DNA from 2 places in the Aquariibacter lacus genome. Region 1 is predicted to be linked to the other one. Evidence: predicted binding sites of a transcription regulator. Region 1 holds the regulator's gene; the other holds the start of a gene.

The links. The regulator FNR, encoded in region 1, switches genes on or off when oxygen is low (the NO sensors DNR and NnrR bind a similar motif). The targets are predictions, from matches to a motif close to TTGATNNNNATCAA.
Region 2: the regulator FNR is predicted to act here: its motif matches at 2,173-2,186, upstream of JI742_RS05460 (universal stress protein).

The regions. Positions count from the first base shown of each region.
Region 1 covers NZ_JAERRA010000002.1:1,315-5,718, forward strand. Annotated here, with positions in the region: gene icd (NADP-dependent isocitrate dehydrogenase) at 1-197, opposite strand, end outside; gene JI742_RS10315 (urease accessory protein UreH domain-containing protein) at 332-1,108, opposite strand; gene fnr (fumarate/nitrate reduction transcriptional regulator Fnr) at 1,246-2,010, shown strand; gene JI742_RS10325 (nitrogen fixation protein FixH) at 2,027-2,272, opposite strand; gene ccoG (cytochrome c oxidase accessory protein CcoG) at 2,315-3,778, opposite strand; gene ccoP (cytochrome-c oxidase, cbb3-type subunit III) at 3,775-4,404, opposite strand, start outside.
Region 2 covers NZ_JAERRA010000001.1:1,184,464-1,188,867, reverse strand. Annotated here, with positions in the region: gene JI742_RS05475 (aromatic ring-hydroxylating oxygenase subunit alpha) at 1-182, shown strand, start outside; gene JI742_RS05470 (DMT family transporter) at 271-1,191, shown strand; gene JI742_RS05465 (sulfurtransferase) at 1,250-2,143, shown strand; gene JI742_RS05460 (universal stress protein) at 2,258-2,692, shown strand; gene purN (phosphoribosylglycinamide formyltransferase) at 2,715-3,413, opposite strand; gene JI742_RS05450 (site-2 protease family protein) at 3,500-4,183, shown strand; gene JI742_RS05445 (tryptophan--tRNA ligase) at 4,204-4,404, shown strand, end outside.

The sequences.
Region 1 (4,404 bases):
CAGTGGATCTTGCGCGTGCCGCCGTAGCTCTTCTCGACGGCGGCGTCGACCACCTTGATCATCACCGGCGTGATGTCGAAGCCGGTGCCATCGCCCTCGATGTAGGGAATGATGGGCTGGTCGGGAACGTTCAGCGAGAAGTCGGGGTTGACCGTGATCTTCTGGCCGCCCGCGGGCACCTGGATGTGCTGGTACATGGGGGGGAAATCTCCGCTCGGTGATGAGGGGGTGGGTCGAGGGCAGCGGATGATGGTGACCGCCACTGCCATGCAAAACGCGATCGCATTTTAGGCAGCAGACTGACACCGGACCGACAGGGCCGCCCGCCTTCTCAGCACAGATCGCGCCCGGGGAAGTGCCCGCCTTGCCAGACCAGCCACGCCCCGCTGGCCAGCAGGGCCGCACCGGCCAGGCGCAGGGCCAGACGCTGCGCCCAGACGCGGGGCTGGCCCGCACCGGATCGCTGCAACAGCGGCAGCAGGGCCAGGCCGCCACCGCTGCCCAGGGCAAAGGCCGCCATCACCGCGGCACCCGCGGCCGGGCCGGGGGCCTGCACGGCCAGGATGAGGGCCGAGGCCAGCAAGCCGCAGGGCAGCAGAATCCAGCCACTGCCCAGCAAGGCGCCCCGGGTCAGGCGGGATGCGGCGCCGCCGCAAGCCGGCGCCGACACGCCGGCGGGCCCGCCGGCCGCAGCCGGCTGCAGCCAGATCACGCGCGCCGCAGGCTTCAGGGCCTGAAGCCTGCGGCGCAGGCCTTGGCTGAGGGCTTCCAGCCCGGCCTCCAGCACCGCCGGCCAGCGGCCGGCCAGCAGCAGCCACAGGCCCAGGGCCAGGGTGGCCAGATGCATCAGCAGAAAGATCGGCCGCAGCACCCCCTGGGCGCCCGACAGGGCCTGCAGCGGGGCGGCACCGCTGGCCGCCACCGCCCCGGCCAGGGTGTAGACCATGCCCCGGCCCAGTTGCCAGCCCAGCGCCGCGGCCGGGCCGCCACCGGCCGCGCGCTGGGCGGCTGCGCAGGGCGCGGCACACATGGCCAGGCAATGCGGCGTGCCCGCCAGGCCGAGCAAGGCGGCGGCGCTGACCAGGCTGAGCAGGAGCGGGCTGATCACGACGAAGGCTTCATGCGCATCAAGGCAGCCGGAACGGCCCGGCCGCCGGACCCGACTTTGCGCCGCCCGCCGGGGGCATGGCTTGATGCACCGCAAGCCTGTCGCATCCCGGGATGGCGCCCGCGCACAATCGGCCCATGGCCGTGATCCTGCCCTTCAGCCCCAAGCCCCTGCCTGGCGATCCGCCGCCTTCGCTGCCCGCCCTGCGCGAGGCTTGCGCAAACTGCCAGTTGCGCGAGCTTTGCCTGCCGCTGGGCCTGGCCGAGGCCGATCTCGACCGGCTCGAAGGCCTGGTCGGCGGCCGGCGCAAGGTGGCGCGCGGGCAGGCCCTGTTCCAATCGGGCGACAGCTTCCGCGGCCTCTATGCGGTGCGCAGTGGTTTCTTCAAGACCGTGGTGGCTTCCGAGGGCGGCCGGGCGCAGGTGACGGGCTTCCAGATGGCCGGCGAGCTGCTCGGCCTCGACGGCATCGGCGGTGACCGCCATGCCTGCGACGCGATCGCGCTGGAGGACAGCCAGGTCTGCGAGATCGCCTACGCCGACCTCGAACGCATCACCCACGACCTGCCGCCGCTGGCCCACCAGTTCCATCGCATCCTCAGCCGCGAGATCGTGCGCGACCAGGGCGTGATGCTGATGCTCGGCCGCATGAGCGCCGAGGAGCGGGTCGCCGCCTTCCTGCTCAACCTCAGCCAGCGCTTGCAGGCCCGCGGCTATGCCGCCCAGGCCCTGCGGCTGCGGATGACGCGCGAGGAAATCGGCAGCTACCTGGGCCTGAGCCTGGAGACCGTCAGCCGCACCTTCAGCAAGCTGCAGGACGAAGGCCTGCTGCGCGTGCAGCAGCGCGAGCTGAAGCTGCTCGACCTGGCCGCGCTGCGCCAGCGCGTCGAGGCCTGCGGCTGAGGCTGCCGGCCGCGTCTCAGCGGGCCGCGGCGGGCGCGGGCAGCGGCGTCACCGCATGGTTGCGGCCCTGCATCGCCGGGGCGGCGCTGCGCTCAAGCTGCACCGGCCGGGTCGGCAGCAGGGTGTCGGCGCCCCGGGTGGCGATGACGACGGTGGCCACGCCGGCCACCACGACCACGGCCGGCCCGCCGAGCACCAGCCACATGAAGCCCTCGCGCCACCAGGGCGTGGAAGCGGATGGCGCCGGGTTCGGTCGGCTCATGGAGAACTCCTTGCGATGGGAGCGGCGCAGCCCGGACGGGGCTCAGCGCGGCAGGTAGAAGGTGGTGGCCTCGTCGAGCCGGTGCTCGGGGCCGGACGGGCCGGCCTCGCGCACCAGGGTCAGTGTGACCGGCAGGGTGGCGCCGCGCTCCAGCCCGGCGGCGGCCTCGGGCGCAAGCCGCAGCGCCAGCGGCACCAGATGGGTCTCGGCCGGGCCCAGCTCGGCCGAGCCGCGCAGCTCGGCCTGCAGGCCGGGCAGGCCCTGCACCTCGATGCGCAGGCGCTGCGGCTGCTCGGTCAGGTTCATGAGCTGCAAGCGGTAGACGTTTTCGACGATGCCGTCCTCGACCTCGCGCGCCATCACGCCGCGGTCGCGCACCACGTCCATCCGCACCGGCGGACGCAGGGCCAGGCTGCCGACGAAGGCCGCCGAGATCAGCACCATGACGAGGCTGTAGACCAGCACCCGCGGCCGGAAGATGGACTTGAGCGTCAGCGCCGCGCGCTCGCCCGCCTCCAGGCCACGCTGGGTCGCGTAGCGGATCAGGCCCTTGGGCCGGCCGAGCTTGTCCATCACGCCGTCGCAGGCGTCGATGCATGCGGCGCAGGAGATGCACTCGTACTGCAAGCCCTGGCGGATGTCGATGCCGGTCGGGCAGACCTGCACGCACAGGCCGCAGTCGATGCAGGCGCCCTTCGAGGCGCTGCCGTCGAGCGCCGGGCCCTTGACGCCGAGGGTGCGCGGCTCGCCGCGGCGGGCGTCGTAGCCGACGATCAGCGTGTCCTTGTCGAACATCGCGCTCTGGAAGCGCGCATAGGGGCACATGTACTTGCAGACCTGCTCGCGCATGAAGCCGGCGTTGCCGTAGGTGGAGAAGCCGTAGAACAGCACCCAGAAGTTCTCCCAGGAACCGAGCTGAAGGTGCAGCACGCCCTGCCCCAGTTCGCGGATCGGGGTGAAGTAGCCGACGAAGCTGAAACCCGTCCACAAGCCGATGGCCAGCCAGACCAGGTGCTTGCCGCCGCGGCGCAGCAGCTTCTCGGCCGTCATGCCGCCGGCATCCAGCCGCAGGCGGGCGCTGCGGTCGCCCTCGATGCGGTGCTCGACCCACAGGAAGATCTCGGTGTAGACCGTCTGCGGGCAGGTGTAGCCGCACCACTGCCGCCCCGCCACCGCGGTGAACAGGAAGAGCCCGTAGGCGCAGAGGATGAGCAGGCCCGTCAGGTAGATGAAGTCCTGCGGGTAGAGCAGCAGGTCGAAGATGTAGAAGCGTCGCGCCTCCAGGTCGAAGAGCAGCGCCGGCCGGCCGTTCCACGGCAGCCAGGGCAGGCCGTAGAAGAGCAACTGGGTGAACCAGACCATGACCCAGCGCCAGTGGTTGAACCAGCCCTTGACGGTCTTGGGCTGGATCTTGGGCCCGGCCGCATACATCCAGATGGTCTTGCGGCGCGCGGCCGGAGCCGCCTCGGCCGGCAGGGGCTTGAAGGGCTCCAGGCGGCTGCTCATCGGGCCACCGTCGCGGTCGGGCCGGTCGCGGCGGGGGTGGACGCCGTCTTCAGCTCGCCGGGCTTGCGGCTGCCCAGGCCTTCGACATAGGCGGCCAGCACGCGGATCTGGCTCGGGCTCATGCGCTCGGCGAAGGCCGGCATCACGTTGTGCTTGCCCTCGTTGACCATGCGGATGATGGCGGCCTCGCCCCAGCCGTGCAGCCAGACCTTGTCGTTCAGGCGCGGCGCGCCCAGCATCGGGTTGCCCTCGCCCTTGGCGCCGTGGCAGCCAGCGCAGCTCGCGAAGCGCTCGCGGCCCAGTTGCGCGGCAATGTTGTTGTGCGCGCTGCCCGACAGGCTCAGCACATAGTGGGCAAGCTGGCGCACCTCCTCGGTCCCGCCGATGGCAGCCCCCATGGGCGGCATCATCCCCTGGCGGCCTGCGGCGATGGTCTCGACGATGCGGGCATGCTCGCCGCCCCACAGCCAGTCGCCATCGGTCAGGTTGGGGAAACCCTTGCTGCCGCGGCCGTCCGAGCCGTGGCACTGCGCGCAGTTCGACAGGAAGAGCCGCTCGCCCAGCGCACGGGCGGCGGGATCGGCCACCAGTTGCTCGGGCGACTTGGCATCGAAGGCGGCATAGAT
Region 2 (4,404 bases), on a different contig from region 1:
AGGCCGCCTACATGGAGACCTGCGTCGAGGACGACGAGATCGCCGAACGCATGGACGCCGGCCGCCTGGCCCTGTACCAGCGTGGCGACAACGACGCCGGCCCCTACCAGAGCCCGATGGAAGACGGCATGCAGCACTTCCACGAGTGGTACCGGCGCAAGATGGGCGCGGCCTTCGGCTGAGCCCCGTTCGCCACACCCGCCGCGCCGCCCGCGCGGCCCCCGAGGGGCACGGCCTGCCAGGCCGTGCCCCTTCGTCTTGCGCCCCTCGATGACCCGCCTGCCCCCCGCCGTCGCCATGCTGCTGGCGACCCTGTGCTTCGCGCTGATGAGCGTGGCCGTGAAGTTCGCCAGCCAGCGCTACGGCACCGGCGAGGTGGTTTTCTACCGCGGCCTGATCGGCCTGCTGGCCATGGCCGCGCTGCTGCGCGCGCAGGGCGGCAACTGGCGCACGCCGGTGCCCGGCATGCATGTCTGGCGCAGCGCCTCGGGCGTGACGGCGCTGTCGATGTGGTTCATCGCGATCGGCGGCCTGCCGCTGGCCACCGCGATCACGCTGAACTACATGAGCTCGGTCTGGATGGCGCTGTTCCTGATCGGCGGCGCCGTGCTGATGGGCGGGCGGCGCGTCGACGGCCGCCTGGTCGCCTGCGTGCTGGTGGGCTTCGGCGGCGTGGCGCTGATCCTGCAGCCGACGCTGGCGCGCGAGCAGCTCGGCCATGGCCTGATCGGCCTGGCCTCGGGCCTGCTGTCGGCCCTGGCCTACCTGCAAGTCACCGCGCTCGGCCGGGCCGGTGAGCCGGAGGCGCGGGTGGTTCTCTACTTCTCGCTGGGCAGCGTGCTCGTCGGCCTGGGACTGACCCTGCTCGGGCCGCTGCTCGGCCTGGGCGGCGGCTGGACGCGGGAGCACACGCCCTTCGGCCTGGCCTGCCTGCTGGCCGTCGGCGGCTTCGCCACCCTGGCGCAGTGGCTGATGACCCGGGCCTATGCCAGCGGCAGCACCCTGGTGAATGCCAGCCTGCACTACCTCGGCATCGTCTATGCGGCCGTGTTCGGCAGCCTGTTCTTCGGCGACGTGCTGAACGCGACGGCGCTGGCCGGCATGGCCCTGGTCGTGGTGGCCGGCCTGGGTGCGACCCTGCTGCGCAGCCGGGCGGCGCCGGATGCGGCGGCCGATCCCGCCGAGGCCTGAAGCGGGCCGGCCGCAAGCCGCCAGAATCCGCAGCGGCCGACCGTCCCGGCCCCAGGAGATGCCGATGACCGCCCCCACCCTGCCCACCCCGCTGATCGATGCCGCCGCCCTCGCCGCCCGCCTGGCGGCCGGGGAGGCCACGCTGATCGTCGATTGCAGCTTCGAACTGAGCGACCCGGCCGCCGGCGCAGCCCAGTTCGCCGAGGGCCACCTGCCCGGCGCCGTGCATGCCCATCTGGACCACGACCTGGCCGGCCCCAAGCACGATGCCGACGGCCGCTTCCGCGGCCGCCATCCCCTGCCCGATCGCGCGGCCTTCGCCGCCACCTTGGGCCGCTGGGGCCTGCGCCCGGGCATGGCCCTGGTCGTCTACGACCGCCAGGGCGCGGCTTTCGCCGCCCGGCTGTGGTGGCTGGCGCGCTGGGCCGGGCATGAGGCCGTGGCCGTGCTCGACGGCGGCCTGGCCGCATGGCAGGCGGCCGGCGGCTCGATCGAGCACGGCGGCCTGGCCGACAGCACCGCCCGCCCGGCCACGTCCACGCCCTACCCGCTCGGCCCCGCGACGATGCCCACGCTCGATGCCGAAGCCGTGCTGGCCCTGGGCGAGCGTCTGACGGTGATCGACGCCCGCGCCGGCGAACGCTTCCGCGGTGAAGTCGAGCCGCTGGATGCCGTGGCCGGCCACATCCCCGGCGCGGTCAACCGCTTCTTCAAGGACAACCTGGGCGCCGACGGCCGCTTCAAGCCGGCCGAGAGCCTTCGGGTCGATTTCGCCGGGCTGATCGGCGGGCGGCCGCTGGGGCAGGTCGTGAACCAGTGCGGCTCGGGCGTGACCGCCTGCCACAACCTGCTGGCCCTGGCCGTGGCCGGCCTCGACGGCAGCCGGCTCTACCCCGGGAGCTGGAGCGAGTGGTGCAGCGACCCGGCCCGGCCGGTGGCCACCGGCGGCTGAGCGCGGCGCGGCGGCCCGCCCGCCCCTCCTTGATCCCCCTCAAGACAAGCGCATGTCGCGCATGCCACGATGGCCCATGCCCCGCGTCCCGCGGGGCCGGACGGAGAACCCGATATGTACAAGCGCATCCTCGTGCCCACCGATGGCAGCGAGATCACCGGCAAGGCCGTGCAGGCGGCCGTCGCGATGGCCCGGCTCTTCGGCGCCCGCATCGATGCCCTGACGGTGAAGCAGCCCTTCGACTACTCCGGCATCAGCGAGATGGCGCCGGTCAGCCCCTCGGACTTCCAGGCCACCCAGAACCATCTGGCCGAGAATCGGCTGGCGGCCATCGTCGAGGCCTGCGAAGCCGCCGGCGTGCCGCACACGGTGACGGCCGTCGAGGCCGACCGACCGCATGAAGCCATCATCGACCATGCCCAGGCCGCCGGCTGCGACCTGATCGTGATGGCCTCGCACGGCCGGCGTGGGGTCAGCGCGCTGCTGCTCGGCAGCGAGACGCAGAAGGTGCTGACGCACTCCAAGCTGCCGGTGCTGGTGGTGCGCTGAGCCGGGGCGCGACCCGGGGGCTTCAGTCCTGCGGGTCCAGCACGAAACCGCGCGGCCGGCCGTCGCGCACCGCGTAGTGCACGCGGCCGTCGGCGGCCTGCTCGCGCACCAGGCCGCCGCGCAGCAGGCGGCCGATCAGCTCGGGATAGAGCCGGTGCTCGGCGCGCAGCACGCGCGCGGCGAGGCGATCCTCGTCATCGTCGGGCCGCGTCGGCACGGCGGCCTGGCCCAGCAAGGGGCCGTGGTCCAGCTCGGCCGTCACCTCATGCACGGTGCAGCCGGCCCAGACCGTGCCCGCCTCCAGCGCGCGGCGGTGGGTGTGCAGGCCGGGGAAGGCCGGCAGCAGCGAGGGATGAATGTTGATCATCCGGCCGGCAAAGCGCGCGACGAAGCCCGGCGTGAGGATGCGCATGTAGCCGGCCAGCAGCACCCAGTCCGGGCGCAGCGCGTCCAGGGTCTCGGCCAGCACGGCATCGAAGGCCTCGCGGCTGGGATGGGCGCCGTGATCCAGGGCGAAGGTCGGCAGGCCGCGGGCGGCGGCCCAGGCCAGGCCGGCGGCCGCGGGGCGGTTGCTGATCACGCCGACGAGCTCGGCCGGCCAGGCCTCGCGTTCGCAGGCCTTGGCCAGCACCTGCATGTTGGAGCCGCGGCCCGAGATGAGCACGGCCAGGCGCTGCCGGCGGGCGCCCGGCGCGGGCGTGGAAGAAGGGGTGTCACTCATCGGACGGCAGTGTAGAAGCCGGCCCCGCGCCGCCCCCGGCCCCGCAGGCGGCGCGGCGGCACCCCCCACCTAGAATCCGCGGCTCCATGGAAGCCCCCGAGCTCGTCCGCACCCTGGCCGTCTACTTGCTGCCGGTCTTGTTCGCGATCACTCTGCACGAGGTCGCGCACGGCCATGCCGCCCGGCAACTCGGCGACCCGACGGCGGCGCTGCTGGGCCGGCTGTCGCTGAACCCGCTGCGCCACATCGACCCGATCGGCACGGTGCTCATGCCCCTGCTGCTCTATGTGGGCACCGGCGGCGCCTTCGTCTTCGGTTATGCCAAGCCGGTGCCGGTGGACATGCGCCGCCTGCGCCATCCCAAGCGCGACATGGTCTGGGTGGCCTTCGCCGGCCCGGCCGCCAACCTGGTGCAGGCCCTGCTGTGGGCGGTGCTGGGCACCGGCCTGATCGTGCTGGGCGTCGAGGAGCCCTTCTTCCGCCTCGTCTGCAAGGCCGGCGTGCTGGTGAACCTGGTGATGTTCGCCTTCAACCTGCTGCCGCTGCCGCCGCTGGACGGCGGGCGCATCGCGGTGGGCCTGCTGCCCATGGCCCTGGCCCGGCCGCTGGCGCGGGTGGAGCGCTGGGGCTTCTTCCTCGTCGTCGGCCTGGTGCTGCTCGGCGTGGTCACCCATTACTGGATGCTGCCGATCATGCGTTTCGTGCTGAACTTGATGCGCGAGCTGCTGCCGGCCCTGAACACCCTGCTGGCCACCCTGCCCAGCGCCTGAGAAGCCCGAACGAGCCCACCATGCCCACCCGCGTCCTGACCGGCATCACCACCACCGGCACGCCCCACCTGGGCAACTACGTCGGCGCGATCCGCCCGGCGATTGCGGCCAGCCGCGAGCCGGGGGTGGAGAGCTTCTTCTTCCTGGCCGACTACCACGCGCTCATCAAGTGCGAGGACCCGGCGCGCATCGAGCGCTCGCGGCGCGAGATCGCCGCCACC